DNA from 4 places in the Pantoea sp. B9002 genome. Region 1 is predicted to be linked to each of the others. Evidence: predicted binding sites of a transcription regulator. Region 1 holds the regulator's gene; each other region holds the start of a gene.
The links. The regulator CRP, encoded in region 1, controls carbon source genes, mostly activating them, when cyclic AMP is high. The targets are predictions, from matches to a motif close to ATGTGANNNNNNTCACAT.
Positions count from the first base shown of each region.

Region 1 (4,677 bases):
GTCGAGCCGATTCAGGGCGAAGGCGGCGTTGTGCCGGCTACGCCAGAATTTATGCAAGGCCTGCGCGCGCTCTGTGATGAACACCATGCGCTGCTGGTGCTGGACGAAGTGCAGAGCGGTATGGGACGTAGCGGCAAACTCTTTAGCTACGAACATTACGGTATCAAGCCCGATATTCTCACCACCGCTAAAGCGCTGGGCGGCGGTTTCCCGGTGAGTGCGATGTTGACCACCAACGAAATCGCCTCAGTAATGGCGCCGGGCGTACACGGCACCACTTACGGTGGTAATCCGCTGGCGTGTGCCATCGCTGAAACCGCGCTGGATATCATCAACACGACAGAAGTGCTGGAAGGCGTCGAAGCGCGTCGTCAGCAGTTTGTTGAAGCGCTGCAAGCCATCGACAGCAAATTCGCTATCTTCAGCGAGATTCGCGGCAAAGGTCTGCTGATTGGTGCCGCGCTGAAGCCGCAGTTCGCCAGCAAAGCGCGTGACATCCTCAACGCTTCCGCCGCGGAAGGGCTGATGATTCTCACCGCCGGAACCGACGTGATCCGTTTTGTGCCGTCTCTGGTGATTGAACCGACCGATATCGCCGAAGGCATGACACGTTTCGCCAGTGCGATTGAAAAGGTGCTGGCCGCTTAATCCGCTTTCGGACGTAACACCTTGAGCCAGCGGCCATGATGCGGTCGCTGGCTCCACGCCAGCGAAGAGATGGTGTGCATTACGCTAAGGTGCTGCAAAATCCGCTTCACATGCTGTTCGACAATCGTTACCGGCCCTTCATTGAGATTCTCCGGCGCTTCCAGAATATTGCTGTCGTTACCTGGCCCGTCATACGCCAGCCGCTGCTGACAACGCTGCAGCGCGATTTCACAGGATTGCAGATAACGTTCTGCCAGCTTCGATGTCAGCATGGTGTGCTCGCGCGCCAGAATCGTCATGGCGTTAATATGCTCGACGATGAACTGACTGTGCGTGACCCACATGCGCATATCTTTCAGATATTGCAGGTTAAAGCCCGGCTCGCTCGATGCCTGGTTCAATGAGTTGAACAGCGCGTTGTGCGCCTGATTAACCTTCATGCGCTGATAAGCCAGTTTCTCTGGCGACTGTTCCGGCCCCAGCAGCAGTCGCAGCGCTTCCTGATAGGCTTCCAGCGCATCGTGCGCGTTCTTACGCAGCAGCCCGCTTTGCCACTGCGGCCACAGCCAAATCATTCCGGCAAAGGCAATTAAACAGCCCATCAAAGTATCCATCATGCGCGGCAGCAGAAATTGTGCGCCGTTAAGCGACAGCAATTGCAGCGAATACACCGCAGTGACGGTGAAGCCAATCATCGACCAGCCGTAATATTTCCGCGTGATCAGATAACTCGCCAGCGTGATCCCCAGCATAAACAGCAGCGTGATCGATTCCGGCACCGCCAGCTGCAGCGACGCGGCGGCGATCAGCAATCCGGCGAAAGTGCCCAGCGCACGGTGCTGAATACGCACGCGCGTGGCGCTGTAACCGTTCTGGCTGACGAACATGATGGTCATCAGAATCCAGTAAGGTTTGGGAATGTTGAAGAACAGCGCCAGCGAGCTGCCAAACATCAGCATTACGGCGAAGCGTGCCGCGGTGCGTAACGCGGTGGATTTGAACGACAGATAACTGCGCAGCGCCGGTAATAGCGGTAAGCGGCGCTGGCGATCGGCCATCAGGTCACGCGTATAGAGCGGCTTCTGCGTACGCAATACGCGGGCGATGCGGCTGAAGTGATACAGGCAGAAGTTGCCGACCGGATTATCCGGATGCTGGCGCGCAATTTTCTCCAGCGCGCCGAGCTGTTTCTCCATGTGAAAACGATCCGGCAGCTGATGGTAGAGAATCGCGTCCGCCAGCACGCGCAGCCGCGCCGAGATGATTTTCGCGTTCCAGCGAATCACCGCTTCGGCGTGGCTCTCCTCAACCAGCTTCTGCACCTCTTCGGGCTGATGCAAACTCACCGAGATGTGTTCCTGTAAATCCAGCGCCACCTGGAAAGCGCGCGTCAGGCGTTTGTGGCTGTTATCGCGGCTCGCCGACAGCATGTGCATTTGCTGGTAACAGGTGGTGATGAGATCGACCGCCTTTTGCTGGCGCGCCAGCAGCGGCGGCAGCGCTTTCTCCGGATCGGTCAGCTGCGTCAGTAAGGTGTATTTGGCATCGCAATAATCGGCCAGCTCGCGGAACAGCAGGCTGAGCGATTCGCGCATCGGCTGCTCTTTCCACAGCCAGAACCAGAACCAGTTGAACAAGCCGTACCACAGCGTGCCGCCAATGTAGAGCAGCGGCGGCACCCACATCGGCATACGTCCCACTAAGCTGAGCGTAAAGATGGCGGCGATGAGTGTGGCGGGCAGCAGGCGCGCGTGCAGCGGGCCGATTTCGCCGGTTACGCCAATCAGCAGCGGCAGCGCCAGCAAAATCAGCGGCAGCGGAATCTGGTAAGCGGTGAGGATCTGCATCAGGAAACTGCCGGTGGCAAACAGCGAACCACCCACAATCAGGCGTTTGAAGAAGCGTTTGTGCGGCGTATCCAGTCCCGCCATGTTGCAGCAGGCAGGCACTAACGAGAACAGCAGACCTTTTTGCAGATCGCCAAACAGCCAGCCGAGAGCCACAGGCAGGCACAGCACCAGCGTTTGCCGCAGCGCATAGTTAACTTCGGGATGATAGATGATTCGGCGCCACATCAGCTCATCGCAAATAGAAACGGCGCGATGTTGCCATCACGCCGTGGGTGAGAAGAAATTAGCGGGTGCCGTAAACGACGATGGTTTTACCGTGTGCGGAGATCAGGTTCTGATCTTCCAGCATTTTCAGGATACGACCCACGGTTTCGCGTGAGCAGCCCACGATCTGACCAATCTCCTGACGGGTGATTTTGATTTGCATCCCGTCTGGGTGAGTCATCGCATCTGGCTGTTTGGCCAGATTTAGCAGCGTTTGCGCAATGCGTCCGGTGACATCGAGGAAGGCAAGGTTGCCCACTTTCTCAGATGTCACTTGCAGACGACGCGCCATTTGCGACGAAAGTCGCATTAAAATATCCGGGTTTACCTGAATCAGCTGACGGAATTTTTTGTATGAAATTTCAGCCACTTCGCAGGCAGACTTCGCACGCACCCAAGCACTACGTTCCTGGCCTTCTTCGAAAAGACCGAGTTCGCCGATGAAATCTCCCTGATTGAGGTAGGAGAGAATCATCTCTTTGCCTTCTTCATCTTTAATCAGTACCGCTACGGAACCTTTTACGATGTAGTACAGCGTTTCCGCTTTCTCACCCTGATGGATGAGCGTGCTTTTGGATGGATATTTGTGAATATGGCAATGGGACAGGAACCATTCGAGTGTAGGGTCTGTTTGCGGTTTGCCGAGAACCATTCGCTATTATCCTCTGTTGTAATCGTGCCCAAAATACAGGGGGCATTTTTCCCTGTCAGGCGGTTTAATCGTCGAGCGTTTCCAGTAAAGGAAAAATTATTCCGGGTGGACTCTTAAGCTACGCTTTTGATTCTTCCGGCCTTCGTCTGTGATGACGAAAATATTTTCAGCACTGTTTGTAGCACAGCTTTTGCGAGCTGTCTTGTGTTGTCTCGCTTCAGCAGAAGGGGGATTACTCTGGATTGCTGTTTGTCAGGTGAAAGCGTACTCTGGCGGCAAAACCGCCGCTTCAGGAGAAAGAATAATGCAGGCACGAGTGAAATGGGTGGAAGGTCTTACCTTTCTCGGAGAATCCTCATCCGGCCATCAGGTATTAATGGACGGTAATTCCGGTGATAAAGCGCCAAGTCCAATGGAGATGGTGCTGATGGCCGCGGGCGGCTGTAGCGCCATTGACGTGGTGTCAATCCTGCAAAAAGGGCGCAGCGATGTGGCCGATTGCGAAGTGAAACTTACTTCAGAACGCCGTGAAGAAGCGCCACGCATTTTCACCCACATCAACCTGCATTTTATCGTTAGCGGTAAAGCATTGAGCGATAAAGCGGTTGCGCGCGCGGTTGATCTGTCAGCGGAAAAATATTGCTCGGTGGCGATCATGCTGGGTAAAGGTGTGGAAATTACCCACAGTTATGAGGTTGTCGAGTTGTAATCGGTCGTAGGGGAGGCATTCATGCCTCCCTTTTCACAGCCCGCACCAAACCTATTCAATCCGCTTTCCTTCAATCAGTCGCTGCACCAGCGGCAGCATAATCAGCTCCATCGCCAATCCCATTTTGCCGCCCGGCACCACCAGCGTATTGATGTGCGAAATAAACGATCCCTGAATCATCGCCAGCAGATAGGGGAACGCGATGCCTTCCAGACCACGGAAATGAATCACCACGAAGCTTTCGTCGAGCGACGGAATTTCGCGTGCGGCAAACGGGTTTGAGGTATCAACGGTCGGCACGCGCTGGAAGTTAATGTGGGTGCGCGAGAACTGTGGCGTGATGAAGTTAATGTAATCCTCCATCGAACGTACCACCGAATCCATCACCGCTTCGCGTGAATGGCCGCGCTCGCCGGTGTCACGCACCAGCTTCTGAATCCACTCAAGGTTAACAATCGGTACCACGCCAACCAGCAGATCGACATGCTCCGCCACATTTTGCTGCTGGGTAACCACGCCGCCGTGCAAGCCTTCATAGAACAGCACATCGGTGT
Region 1 covers NZ_JACAPA010000036.1:194,394-199,070, forward strand. Annotated here, with positions in the region: gene HX773_RS18070 (aspartate aminotransferase family protein) at 1-648, shown strand, start outside; gene HX773_RS18075 (YccS/YhfK family putative transporter) at 645-2,723, opposite strand; gene crp (cAMP-activated global transcriptional regulator CRP) at 2,782-3,414, opposite strand; gene HX773_RS18085 (OsmC family protein) at 3,719-4,123, shown strand; gene HX773_RS18090 (phosphoribulokinase) at 4,175-4,677, opposite strand, start outside.

Region 2 (4,677 bases), on a different contig from region 1:
GTAGGCGGAGTGTTAAACATCGATTCGTTTTCGGCCAGCACCTTGTAATCAAGGATAGAAGGCACATAACGTCGTGCTTTACCCAACAGATCTTCGCGCACAACCACTAAGGTTAAGCCCGCCGGGCCGATATTTTTTTGTGCGCCAGCGTAGATCACGCCATAGCGACTCACATCGATTGGACGAGACAGAATAGTAGAAGAGAGATCGGCAACCACGACCTTATCGCCAAAATCCGGCTCTTCATCGATAGCGATGCCATCAATCGTTTCGTTCGGGCAGAAATGGACATAAGCCGCAACATCATTTAACTGCCATTCACGCATTGGTAACAAAGCACGCTTACCATCGCGCGTAGTTTTAATATCAATGGTATTTGGCGAGCAGAATTTCTCAGCTTCTTTAATTGCGCTGTGAGCCCAGTAACCGCCGTCAATATAATCCGCGGTTTTTGCATCACCCAGCAAGTTGCCGGGAATGGCCGCGAACTGCGCACGCGCACCGCCGTGGCAGAATAAAACTTTGTAGTTGGATGGGATCTTCAGCAGATCGCGAAAATCTTGTTCTGCCGCTTCTGCAACAGCAATAAACTCTTTACTGCGGTGACTGATCTCCATCACCGAGGTGCCTAACCCGTGCCAGTTTGTCAGTTCTTGTTCTGCGCGACGGAGCACTTCTACCGGCAGCATAGCCGGGCCAGAGCTAAAATTATAAACCTGAGTCATTTCCCCTCACCACTGTCATATCGAACGGTTATGAATACCCAACCGGTTTTATCATTGCCTCCAGATGGCTGCAATCATTAATCCGGCAGCGATCACATTTCCAGAGCCAGCTCCACCGCAGCTTATGTCATAAATGCATTAAGCTGTGGAATTTTGTGAGGTAGTTCCAGAAAGAAAACGCGGGGAGCGGAATGGCTTAAAAACCGTAACCAGACTGAGATAAATTTGGCTGACTGAATAGCGAAGCACGCATAAAACCCGTATTATTGCGCGCTTTACGCCCACCCCTTTGACTTAAGAGAGCGCCACCATGACGCAAACGTTTATCCCCGGAAAAGACGCCGCACTGGAAGATTCCATTGCTCGCTTTCAGCAGAAACTGCAAGACCTTGGTTTCAATATTGAAGAAGCTTCCTGGCTGAATCCGGTGCCACACGTCTGGTCAGTACACATTCGCGATCGCGACTGCCCGCTGTGCTTTACAAATGGCAAAGGTGCTAGCAAAAAAGCCGCTCTGGCTTCAGCACTGGGCGAATATTTTGAGCGCCTCTCTACTAACTATTTCTTCGCCGATTTCTGGTTAGGTAAATCCATCGCTAATGGCGATTTTGTTCACTATCCGAATGAAAAGTGGTTCCCGCTCACTGAAGACGACAGCCTGCCAGAAGGCATTTTGGATGCGCGCCTGCGCAAGTTCTATGATCCTGATGAGAGCCTGGGTGCTTCTGAGCTGATTGATCTGCAATCCGGCAATGACGAGCGTGGGATTTGTGGCCTGCCATTTACCCGTCAATCTGACCAGCAAACGGTTTATATCCCGATGAACATCATCGGTAATCTGTATGTTTCGAATGGTATGTCTGCCGGTAACACCGCGAACGAAGCGCGTGTACAGGGTCTGTCAGAAGTGTTTGAGCGTCATATTAAGAATCGTATCATCGCCGAATCCATCAGCCTGCCAGAAATTCCAGCCGAGGTAATGCAGCGTTATCCTGGCGTAATTGAAGCGATTGAACGTCTGGAAGCAGAAGGTTTCCCAATCTTCTCTTACGATGCTTCACTCGGTGGCAAATACCCGGTTATCTGCGTTGTGCTGTTCAATCCAGCAAATGGTACCTGTTTCGCTTCGTTTGGTGCACATCCGGACTTTGGCGTCGCACTGGAGCGTACCGTTACTGAACTGCTTCAGGGTCGCGGCCTGAAAGATCTCGACGTGTTCACACCGCCAACGTTCGATGATGAAGAAGTAGCGGAACACGCTAACCTGGAAACGCATTTCATCGATTCAAGCGGTCTGATTTCATGGGATATGTTTAAAGACGATGCCGATTATCCTTTCGTCGACTGGAGCTTTGCGGGTACCACTCACGAAGAGTTTGATACGCTGATGGCGATCTTCCGTGCGGAAGATAAAGAAGTCTATATCGCTGACTATGAACATCTGAGTGTTTACGCTTGCCGCATCATCGTGCCTGGCATGTCTGATATTTATCCAGCAGAAGATCTGCTGCTGGCGAATAACAGCATGGGCGCACCACTGCGCGAAACCCTGCTGGCGCTGCCGGAAAGCCAATGGGAACCCGAAGCCTATCTCGAGCTGATTGTGCAACTGGATGAGGAAGGTCATGATGACTTTACTCGCGTGCGTGAACTGCTGGGTCTGGCATCAGGCAAAGACAATGGTTGGTACACGCTGCGTATCGGCGAGCTGAAAGCGATGCTGGCGCTGGCCGGCGGCGACCTGGATCAGGCTCTGATCTGGACTGAATGGACGATGGAGTTTAATCAGTCCATCTTTAGTGAAGAACGCGCAAACTACTACCGCTGCCTGCAAACCTTGCTGCTGCTGGCAATGGAAGAGGAACGCGATCCGCTTCAATATCATCGCGCCTTTGTTCGTATGTACGGCCAGGCTGCTGTTGAGGCTGCTTCAGCGGCAATCAGTGGCGAAGCGCCATTCTATGGATTGCAAGCGGTTGATCTGGATCTGAAAGCTTTCCCTGCGCATCAATCATTACTCGCTGCCTATGAAAAACTGCAGACAGCTAAACGTCGTTATTGGTCACAAAAATAGCCTTAACGCTTTAATTACTATTTATAGAAATTAGCGTATTGGTCAATGGCACTGAAAAAAATCAGTGCCATTTTTTTATATTGATCATACAAAGAGATTAAAGCGCATTATTAAATAACAATTCAGCTTAAATCGTTAATGATATTTAACAAAACCCAGCCTTACCCGCAGCCACCTTCAACTTATTTTGCATAAATTAAAAATTATTTATTGAAATAAATTCAATCACTTAATTATATAACGGCCACCTTTTCGCTTCGCTTATCAGCGACCTTCCGGTCAAATATGATCCACATCAATTTCTGACCTATACTCCTTTGTTAGTATCTTTACAGGCAATTTTTGGAGAGCGTTAGTGTGAAAGCTGACAACCCTTTTAATTCATTATTACCGGCGGCAATGGCGAAAGTTGCAGAAGAAGCCGGCATATATAAAGCTACTAAACGTCCTTTAACCACCTTCTTCCTGGCCATCACTGCTGGCGTATTTATCTCAATTGCATTTGTCTTCTATATCACTGCGACCACCGGAAGTGGAGCAATGCCCTATGGCATAGCAAAACTGATCGGCGGTATCTGTTTCTCGCTCGGTTTAATGTTAGTAGTGGTGTGCGGTGCTGACCTGTTCACCTCAACAGTTTTGATCGTGGTGGCAAAAGCCAGCGGCCGTATCACCTGGCTGCAACTCGGTCGACATTGGTTGACGGTCTATATCGGTAACCTGTTTGGTGCGCTGTTCTTTGTCGCGCTGATCTGGTTAGCCGGTGAACACATGGTGGCCAATGGTGCCTGGGGTTTGAATGTCCTGCAAACCGCTGACCATAAAATGCATCACACCTTTATTGAAGCGGTCAGTCTCGGCACGCTCGCCAACCTGATGGTTTGCCTGGCGGTATGGATGAGTTATTCAGGCCGCAGTCTGATGGATAAAATGTTTGCGATGATCTTACCGGTGGCGATGTTTGTTGCCTGCGGTTTTGAACATAGCATCGCCAACATGTTCCTTATCCCGATGGCCATCGTTATCCGTGATTTTGCCAGCCCGGAATTCTGGCATATGGCTGGTGCAAGCGCAGCACAGTTCCCATCACTAAGCGTTAGCGATTTTATTGTTAACAACCTGATTCCCGTAACCATCGGCAACATTATTGGCGGCGGATTATTAGTCGGTTTGACCTACTGGGTAATCTATCTGCGTGGCGATGAGCCGGTGCATTAATGAATTGGTACGGGCGTGCTGAGTCAGCGCGCCATACGTCAAAGTCTCCCTAAATAAGGCAGGTATATCATGTCCGAACTGAATGAAAAAATGGCGTCAGCCTGGGAAGGATTTAGTGCCGGCGAATGGCAGAACAGCGTCAACGTCCGTGACTTTATCCAGAAAAACTATACACCGTATGAAGGCGACGAATCCTTCCTCGCAGGCGCGACGCCGGCCACAACTAAACTGTGGGACAGCGTGCTTGAAGGCATCAAAATCGAGAACCGCACTCACGCGCCGGTAGATTTTGACACCGATCTGGCTTCAACCATCACCTCTCACGATGCCGGCTACATCAGCAAATCGCTGGAAAAAATCGTTGGCCTGCAAACTGAAGCACCTCTGAAGCGTGCCATCATCCCGTTTGGCGGCATCAAAATGGTTGAAGGTTCTTGCAAGGTTTATGGCCGCGAACTCGATCCCGCGCTGAAAAAAGTCTTCACTGATTACCGTAAAACCCATAACCAGGGCGTATTCGATGTTTATACCCCGGACATCATGCGCTGCCGTAAATCAGGTGTGCTGACGGGTTTGCCCGATGCCTATGGCCGCGGTCGTATCATCGGTGACTACCGCCGCGTTGCGCTGTACGGCATCGATTTCCTGATGAAAGACAAA
Region 2 covers NZ_JACAPA010000009.1:125,164-129,840, forward strand. Annotated here, with positions in the region: gene serC (3-phosphoserine/phosphohydroxythreonine transaminase) at 1-725, opposite strand, end outside; gene ycaO (30S ribosomal protein S12 methylthiotransferase accessory factor YcaO) at 1,036-2,799, shown strand; gene focA (formate transporter FocA) at 3,157-4,017, shown strand; gene pflB (formate C-acetyltransferase) at 4,087-4,677, shown strand, end outside.
Region 2: focA (formate transporter FocA) is a predicted target of CRP. The motif match lies at 3,083-3,100, and genes of this name have one in related genera.

Region 3 (4,677 bases), on a different contig from region 1:
CAATCTAGCGTGGCGTAATGTGCTTCATCTAATCCATTAATAAAGACGTTAAGCGCCTGCGCCGGCACGATGGCTCGTATGTCATCCAGCATCACGCGGCTCACCGATTGTGACAGCAAAAGCCGCAATCTTTTGGTATTCATCTCAATCCTTCGTCCTGATGATTTTCCCAACGTTATACGGATTAAACGCCTGCGGGGAAAGTCTGGTGCGCGGCTTTGTGTGACTGCCATGTTAACGGTTGCAGTGGCAGTGAATCAAAAACTGTGCTGATCGACACAGCAGAATAGAAAAATATGCTGAATAATAAGCCACTTATAAAAATCACCCCGTGACCTGCCTGCAAATGCGATTTTGTGATCCTTATGTTGACGACCCACCGAATTTTGCCAGCAACCTCCGCTTTCCGGCAGCCATCCAAAGGCTGACGAAAAGCTGCCCACCGTAGACTGCCGGTAATCGGGAAACCGCCGGTTTCCTGTTGGCCTCAACCTTACGAAGGAATAACAATGAACAGTGCCATCATTGCAGGTATTTTCTGGCATCTGGTGGGTGCCGCCAGTGCCGCCTGTTTTTATGCTCCATTTAAGCAGGTGAAAAAGTGGTCCTGGGAAACGATGTGGTCGGTAGGCGGCGTTATGTCGTGGCTGATTCTTCCCTGGGCAGTCAGTGCGGTATTACTGCCGAACTTCTGGGCGTATTACGGCAGCTTCAGTTTCTCTCAACTGATGCCGGTATTTCTGTTTGGTGCCATGTGGGGCATCGGTAACATCAACTATGGTTTGACCATGCGCTACCTCGGGATGTCGATGGGCATTGGTATTGCCATCGGTATCACGTTAGTGGTGGGAACCCTGATGACGCCGCTGCTGCAGGGCCGCTTTGTCGAGCTGTTCAGCTCACCAGGTGGACGAATGACACTGCTCGGCGTGTTTGTTGCGTTGATCGGCGTAGGGATTGTATCGCGTGCCGGTCTGTTAAAAGAGCGGGCGCTGGGCATCAACGCCGAAGAATTCAATCTGAAAAAAGGGCTGATTCTGGCCGTGATGTGCGGCATCTTCTCGGCCGGCATGTCGTTTGCGATGGATGCCGCCAAGCCGATGCATGAAGCCGCAGCCAATCTGGGTATCAATCCACTCTATGTTGCGTTGCCAAGCTATGTGGTGATTATGGGCGGTGGTGCGTTAATCAATCTGGCTTACTGCTTTATCCGTCTGGCGGTAAAAACCGATATTTCTGTACGCCGTGATTTCTCCGTCGCTAAACCAATGCTGCTGGCCAATATCGCGTTTGCTGTGCTGGGCGGCACCATGTGGTATCTGCAGTTCTTCTTCTACGCCTGGGGACACGCCAAAATCCCAGCACAGTATGACTTCATCAGTTGGATGCTGCATATGAGCCTCTACGTGCTGTGTGGTGGTTTGGTTGGTCTCGTACTGAAAGAGTGGAAATCAGCGGGTCAACGTCCGGTTCGCGTACTGTCACTGGGTTGTGTGGTGATTATCATTGCTGCCAACATTGTTGGATTAGGCATGGCAGCCTGATGTAAAGCCTGACGCCGCTACTGCGCGTCAGGCTTTCACTTTCTCAATTGAGAGTTCGCGATGCGGCAGGAAACGCTGCCGCCACGCGCTCGGCGTTAAACCAGTTTCTCGCGTAAACACCACTGAAAAGTAGTTACTGTCATCGAAGCCGCAACGCGCGGCCACTTCACTGATTAAGCAATCCTGCGTCCGCAGCAGATATTTCGCCTGGCACAGCTGGAGCTGCCGCAGATAGTGTCCCACGGTCATACCGGTTTGCTGGCGAAAAAGCTGCTTCAACGCGCGCTCGCTTAACTGATTCTGCTGGCAGAACACCGCCAAATCGAATGGACGGCTGATGGCACCTTGCAGCGCCGACATCAGCAGATCCAGCTGCTCACCCTCAGGTAATGCCCAGGGCCGATCGGCAGCATAACCATGACGGCGCAAAATCAGCGCGAGTTGCAAAAACAGCGCTTCAGAGAGTTGAATTGATAGCGAATCACTTTTGCGGCTTTCGCGCTCCAGCTGGCTAATCACGCCGCGCGCTAACGCCATCCCGCGGGTGGTCAAACGCCAGCAGCCCGGCGAATCCTCTTCTTGCGGCGGCAGCAACTGGCTCCAGTCAAGGCCAAGTCGAAAGCGATCGCGGCAGTAAAGAATGTTATCCAGCGCCAGATCGTTGACGCTGTCATAACTGTGGCAGTCGTTATCGTGAATGTAAAAAACGTCGCCGCAGGTTATCAACCATGGACGATCGTTCAACACATGCAGGCCGTTACCGCGCCAGACGATAACGATTTCACTGAATTCATGACGGTGCGGAGGGAAGGAGGGCTGCGGCATGCGCTCGGCCACCGCAATCGGCAGATTGGTGGCCGGAAAATAGTCTTCGCGCGTTAAGATCAGCGACATGAGGAAACGCTCCAGTTATAGCATCTGCTGGCGCTCCGCTCTGGGCGCACAGCCAAATTCCCGCCGGAACAGCGTGGAGAAGTGGTTGCTGTCACCAAATCCACACTGGTAGGCGATGTCTGTAATGCGCATATCGCTATGACGCAGTAAATGCCGCGCCTGTAACAGGCGAAGCCGATTAAGGTAACGCTGCGGTGTATTACCGGTTTGCTGCTTCATCTGGCGGTGCAGAGTGCGCAGCGACAATGAAAAACGATCGGCTAATGCATCCCACACAATCTCTTCACTGTAGTGCTCATTGAGCCAGTCGAGCAACCGATGTAAGCGTGCTTCCTGATCCTGTGATTGATCGTTGTGAGCCGCTTCGCGCAACAACACCAGCAGTTGCAGAAAAAGTTGCTCCTGACGTGCGTGACGTTCCAGCGACCACACATCTTGCTGCTTCATCTGCGTAACGATTTGCAGCGCCTGCGCCATCACCTTGTGATTGATGCGCCAGTGCGACGCGTAGTGATCCTCTTCTTCGCGCGGCAGGAGCTCCTGCAAACCCGAGAGAAAACGGAATGACGCCGGACTGCGATACAACACGTTGGTCAGACACAAATTTTCCGTTTGCTCATAAAGATGACGATCGTGATCGCGCACAAAGCACACGCATCCTGCGGATAAAGCTTGTGGCTGACCGTTAAACACATGAATGCCAGAACCTTGTTCCACCAACACAATTTCATGGAAATCATGATGGTGTTCCGGAAATGCCTGCTGCGGCACGCGCGGCTCGATGGCGATGGCGTAATTCCCTTCAGGGAAGAAATCTGCGCTATGTAGAACGGTCATGATTCGCCTCTTAATTAACTCAACCGTTGCCGAGTCTACGCAGGCGCCTCGCACCTTACCTTGAATTTTCACCTTAGTGACGCAGGAAAATGGCTAATTTTTCAAGATCTCACCAGCGATTGACGGAAATGCGGCAAGGCTCACATCTCGCCACTTGTGTGGTTCTGTGAGCTTTCTCACGAACTTCTTTGTCAGCCTGCCAGTGACTATTACGCACTGGCAGTAAGGGGAAGGTGGCAAAAAGCAGAGATTTCTAATCTGTAGTCATCTCATTACAGGAAGAACACGCCATGAGTATGCGTAACATTGTTGCCATTGATTTAGGCGCATCCAGCGGGCGCGTGATGCTCGCACAATGGAGTTCAGCGAATCAGCAGATCAGCCTGCGCGAAGTGCGTCGCTTCACCAATCAGCGTGTGCGCCGTGCAGATTATGATTGTTGGGATTTGGATCGACTGGAGCAGGAGATTCGTTTAGGGCTGGCCCAGCTAGATGATGAAGGCATTGTGCCGGACAGCATCGGCATCGATACCTGGGGCGTTGATTTGGTGTTGCTGGATGCTAACGGCGAGCGCGTCGGCGAGGCGGTAAGCTATCGCGATAAGCGCACAGAAGGGCACATGGCGCAGGCCATTAACGATCTCGGCAAAGGTACAATCTATCAGCGCACCGGCATTCAGTTCTTGCCGTTCAATACGCTCTATCAACTGCACGCACTGCATCAACAGCAGCCAGATTGGCAGGAAAAAGTGCAGCATGCGCTGATGATTCCTGACTATCTGCACTATCGCCTTACCGGCCAGATGAACTGGGAATACACCAACGCTACCACCACACAACTGCTCAATATTCACAGCGGTGAATGGGACAGCGATTTGCTTGCGTGGGCTGGCGTGCCGGCCAAGTGGTTCGGGAAACCAACATCGCCGGGCAACACTGTCGGCTACTGGACCAGCGCCAGCGGCAACCGTATTCCGGTGATCGCGGTTGCGACACACGATACAGCGAGCGCGGTTTTGGCCACGCCGTTAATGCAGGATGATGCCGCTTATCTCAGCTCGGGAACCTGGTCACTGATGGGGATTGAGAGCTTGCAGCCTTGTGTCAGCACGGCGGCGCTCAATGCCAACATAACCAATGAAGGTGGAGCAGAAGGCTACCGCGTTCTGAAGAACATTATGGGTTTGTGGCTGCTGCAACGTGTCTGCACTGAGCTGCAAATTACCGATCTCTGTTCGCTGATCAAAGAAGCCGAAAAAGAACCCGCCTGTCGTGCGCTTGTTAACCCCAATCACAGCCGTTTTATCAACCCAGACAGCATGGTCCAGGAGATTCAAAACGCCTGCGCCGAACAGAACATGCCCGTTCCGCAGACGCCTGCAGCGCTGGCTCGCACCATCTT
Region 3 covers NZ_JACAPA010000005.1:125,982-130,658, reverse strand. Annotated here, with positions in the region: gene HX773_RS03810 (hypothetical protein) at 1-143, opposite strand, end outside; gene rhaT (L-rhamnose/proton symporter RhaT) at 510-1,544, shown strand; gene rhaR (HTH-type transcriptional activator RhaR) at 1,572-2,438, opposite strand; gene rhaS (HTH-type transcriptional activator RhaS) at 2,454-3,275, opposite strand; gene rhaB (rhamnulokinase) at 3,566-4,677, shown strand, end outside.
Region 3: rhaB (rhamnulokinase) is a predicted target of CRP. The motif match lies at 3,404-3,421, and genes of this name have one in related genera.

Region 4 (4,677 bases), on a different contig from region 1:
AGCAAACCGACCACAATCGCCGTCAGACCGGTTTTTCCGCCCGCCGCCGTGCCCGCCGCCGATTCGATATAGACTGCAGCTGGCGAAGCGCCGACTAAACCGGCAAACAGGCTGCTAACGGAATCGGTGGTTAACGCACGACCGCCGTTGATGATATGCCCCTCTTTATCCAGCAAATTCGCCTGCCCCGCTACCGCGCGGATGGTGCCGGTGGCATCAAAGACCGCGGTCATCACCAGCGCCAGCACGCTTGGCAGCACCACCGGTTGCAGCGCGCCCATGATATCGAGGCTGAACATCGCTGATTGCCCGTTGGCATCCTTCAGGCTCGGCATGGCGAACAGACCTTGATAGGTCACTGCCGGATCGAAAATCAGGCCGAGAATCGAGATGGCGATGATGGTCAGCAGAATGCCGCCCGGCACACGGCGTTTTTCCAGACCAAAAATAGCCGCCAGTCCCACCAGCGACATAATCACCGGGAACGAAGCGAACTGCCCCAACGCCACCGGCAAGCCCGGAGCCGGATTTTTCACCACTAAACCAATGCCGTCAGCGGCGATCAGCAGCAGGAACAGGCCAATACCTACGCCGGTTCCGTGCGCCACGCCCATCGGTAAGTTCCGCAGAATCCATGCGCGGATGCCGGTGACCGAAATCAGCGTGAACAGCAAGCCCATCAGGAACACCGCACCAAGCGCCACCGGCACGCTGATGTGCTGGCCGAGCACCAGACTGAAGGCGGTGAAGGCGGTCAGCGAGATGGCGCACCCAATCGCCATCGGCAGATTGGCCCACAAACCCATGATGATCGAACCAAAACTGGCGACCAGACAGGTGGCAACGAACACCGCCGTTGGCGAGAAGCCCGCTTTGCCCAGCATGCCGGGCACCACGATGACGGAGTACACCATCGCCAGAAACGTTGTCAGACCCGCCAATACTTCCTGACGCACGCTGCTGCCGCGTGCAGAGATATTGAACCAGGCGTCCAGTTTTCCACTGGCCGGGCGCGATTCGCCAGACATAATTCTTCCTCAATTTTTTTGTGATGTGAGTCGCCGCGCGGCGCACGTTTGCCGTTCCCTGATGGCGGTTTTTCATGATGAAAATCCAGGCAATCGTTTACGTCGCCGCGTATTCCAGGCCGTAAAGGGGGACGCGGAAAAAAGGCAAACGATTATCTGGCGTTTGCCATGGGGTTTTCAACTACTAATCGCGGGCATTACAGGATAAAGCCAGGCATTCGCCCCGCAGGGTCGCCATTCATGGCGACCTGGCTGCAATCAACTCTGCAATTGAATCGCGCCGCCCTGCTGGATCGCACGTTGCCAGGCAGCGCGCTGCTGCATGGTTTCCAGCCAGCGGACGGTGGCGGGCGTATCGCGTAGCGAGCCACGCAACTGCAACGCCAGCAGCGGGAAGCTCATCTGCACATCGGCGATGCTAAATCGTGAACCGGCAAAAAACGCATGCTGCGTGAGATGCTCTTCAATTACGCGGCCGTGCAAAGCCAGCTGCTTGCTCAGCCAGGCTTTCTGAATCCCTTTGCTCAGTGCGATGCCGGCCGGGCGCAGCAGCCACGGCACCGGCTTCTTACCTAACTGGGCAAACACCAGCTTCATCACCAGCAGCGGCATCAGTGAACCTTCGGCGTAGTGCAGCCAGTAGCGCGCCTGAATCTGCTCATCTTCATGACTCAACGCCAGCTGATGCTCGCTGTCGTACTTCAGTTGCAGGTATTCGAGAATCGCGCCTGACTCAGCAATCACGCGATTGCCGTCAGTGATCACCGGGGATTTGCCCAGCGGATGCACTTTCTTTAAGGAATCAGGTGCCAGCAGGCTGTTTTCACGCTGATAGCGTTTGATTTGGTAAGGCACCGCGAGCTCTTCCAGTAGCCATAACACGCGATGCGAGCGGGAATTTTCCAGATGGTGAACGGTGATCATACGGTTTCCTTGCCGGTAAAAGTGTTCCGCCAAGTATAGTCGATCAGCGTTTTTGCTCGTCCTGTTCCGGATCGAGTAGCACCGCGCCCGAACCTTGCTCGGCCAGCCGGTCACCGGGATTGCGCAGCGGACAATCGCGCATCGATAAACAGCCGCAGCCAATGCAGCCATCAAGATCGTTACGCAAGCGCGTGAGGGTTTCGATGCGTTTATCCAACTCTTCGCGCCAGTGTTGCGTCAACGCGTCCCACTCCTGCGTCGACATCCGTTTATTAGCCGGCACATGCGTCAGGCTGTCGCTCACCGTCGCCAGCGGAATGCCGATACGTTGCGCAATTTTGATGATGGCAACACGACGCAGCACGTCACGGCTGTAGCGACGTTGATTGCCGCCGTTACGCGAGCTAAAAATCAATCCTTTGGTCTCATAGAAGTGCAGCGCCGACACCGCCACGCCGCTGCGCTTCGCCACTTCACCCGGCGTCAAAACCGGCTTCGGGTAATTGCGTTCTTTTTTCATTTAGGGCCTTTACCTCAAGTTAACTTGAGGAATTATACTCGCACCCCAGCAAAACTTCGAATTTCTCACCAGGCAAAAAACATCAGAAGGATGAGGCTATGATGCAACAGGAAATCATTCATTCGCTGTCCAACTGGATCGATCAGAATCTGGATAAAGCGCTGTCTATTGATGAAGTCGCGGCAAAATCAGGTTACTCAAAATGGCATCTGCAGCGTATGTTCCGTGCTGTCACGAAACAAACGCTGGGTGGCTATATTCGCGAACGTCGTCTGACGCTGGCCGCGGAAGCGCTGCGTCAAACCCAGCGTCCGGTGTTCGATATCGCGATGCAATACGGTTACGACTCGCAGCAGACTTTCTCGCGCGTGTTCCGCCGTCAGTTCTCGCAAACGCCAACCGCTTATCGTCACACCATGCGTCGCCAGGCGATGATTCAGCGTCCGCGCTTGCTCAGTTTTGACTGTGCAGACAACAACATGACCAGTTTTGCCCAGCGTACAACCGGCGAGTGCTGCCCGGTTAGCTAACCCTTTCTGCGCGCCCCTTGCGGGCGCACCTCTTTTCACTCCCCGCTTTCCCCTCTTTTTTCGATAAAAATCTTTCTACCATACCAGGTATAAATTTTGTTCAAAATTTAAAATCGAGTGATATAATGTGAGCCAAGTCACACTTTCCTGTATTCAGTAAGACGGCCAGAAGGACTTCCCTGACCTTCCTTCTTAGCCGCCAGTGATGTCGATTGAATGTCGGGGATATCACTGATTCTAAGAGGTTTTTGCAGATGGCCACCTTAACCACCAGTTTGATTGTAATGCGCTGGGAACTCCTGAGTGCGGTAATGATGTTCTTCGCCAGCACCATGAAAATTCGACTGCGTCAGAACAGTCATCACGTGATGGCGCTGCTGTGCGGTGGCATCGGCGTTGGCATGTCATGCTGGTTTGTTACTGGCCTGCTCGGTATCACGCTGAGCATGGAGAATCTGCATAACTTTATGGAAATCTCCAAAAACGCCTTTATTGAAGTGATGAGCCAGACGCCAACCGATTGGCCAATGCCTTAATCGCCGCCAATAAAAAACCCCGCCGAAGCGGGGTTTTTTATTTTGCTGTGTGATTCTAAATTTTCTTCAATACGGCCGGAATGGTCACTTCCGCCACCGTGATGCCCGGTATCTTCGTACCGCGACGATCCTGAATCCACATATCACCCATCATCTGATTTAGCCCGCGATCCAAACCGGTCACCAAACCCGCGCCCGGCGTGAAGGTTAATTCGCCGAAGTAGATCTGCTCGTTATCGATGTACCAATCCACGCGCACATAATCGAAATCGCTCGCCAGCTTTTTACTCAACGCCAACGCGTGCTGCAACGAGGCCATTTGCGGCGTCACGTCCAGACCGGTATCACGAATTTTGTGATACGCCTCGTTGAGGTTGTTGACATAGAAGTTCATCGACAACAGCGGATTGCAGCGGTTGTAGATCACCTGCAGCACATACTCAAAGCTGCCGTCGCGCTTGTTGAACATGTGGAACTTGTAGTCAATCGGTGCCGATTTACCATCGCCAATGTACTGCTCCACCAGAATGCGTGGCTTGATGTAGCGATAGTGAATCTCACGCGCTTCGTTGGCGAAATCGGTCTTCAGCCAGCGATGGCAGTCGCTAATAATCTGCTGCTTCTTCAGCGCATCCGGCTCTTCCAGCAGGATCTCCACCATGTTGGAGGCGTGATTCGGCTTGATAACGGTATTTTTCCAGCTCGGCAGCGTGTGCAACGAGCTTGGATCGCTGGTCTCGTAAACCAGCGGGATCAGGTATTCGCTGCCCACTTTCTCGGCGATATATTCACGCACCGAATATTTGTCCGACAGACGGCCATAGATCTGATAATCGCCATGGACGAATTTGCGGTACAGCACCTTCTCATTAAACACTTTCGGCTCGCGCAAATTGGGCAATTTGCGGAACTTATGAAAATAGTAGATACGATCCTGGTATGCCCAGGGCATCTTCTTGATGAAGTACTGAACGCTTCTTCTGAGTTCATCTTTCAACTTGAGCATATCTGACCTCATTTGTAGGTTTTGTAGTTGAGTGAGGAAACCTGGATTTTTTGAATGACGCCGTTTTTGAAGAAGTAATTCATTACGGTAAGAGACAGCAATTCTGAGATGAAAACGCTCCACGCGGCACCCA
Region 4 covers NZ_JACAPA010000002.1:64,719-69,395, reverse strand. Annotated here, with positions in the region: gene HX773_RS01055 (NCS2 family permease) at 1-1,028, opposite strand, end outside; gene HX773_RS01050 (glutathione S-transferase family protein) at 1,287-1,952, opposite strand; gene soxR (redox-sensitive transcriptional activator SoxR) at 1,996-2,472, opposite strand; gene soxS (superoxide response transcriptional regulator SoxS) at 2,571-3,002, shown strand; gene HX773_RS01035 (YjcB family protein) at 3,257-3,538, shown strand; gene HX773_RS01030 (ATP-grasp fold amidoligase family protein) at 3,594-4,544, opposite strand; gene HX773_RS01025 (polysaccharide biosynthesis C-terminal domain-containing protein) at 4,553-4,677, opposite strand, start outside.
Region 4: HX773_RS01035 (YjcB family protein) is a predicted target of CRP. The motif match lies at 3,128-3,145, and genes of this name have one in related genera.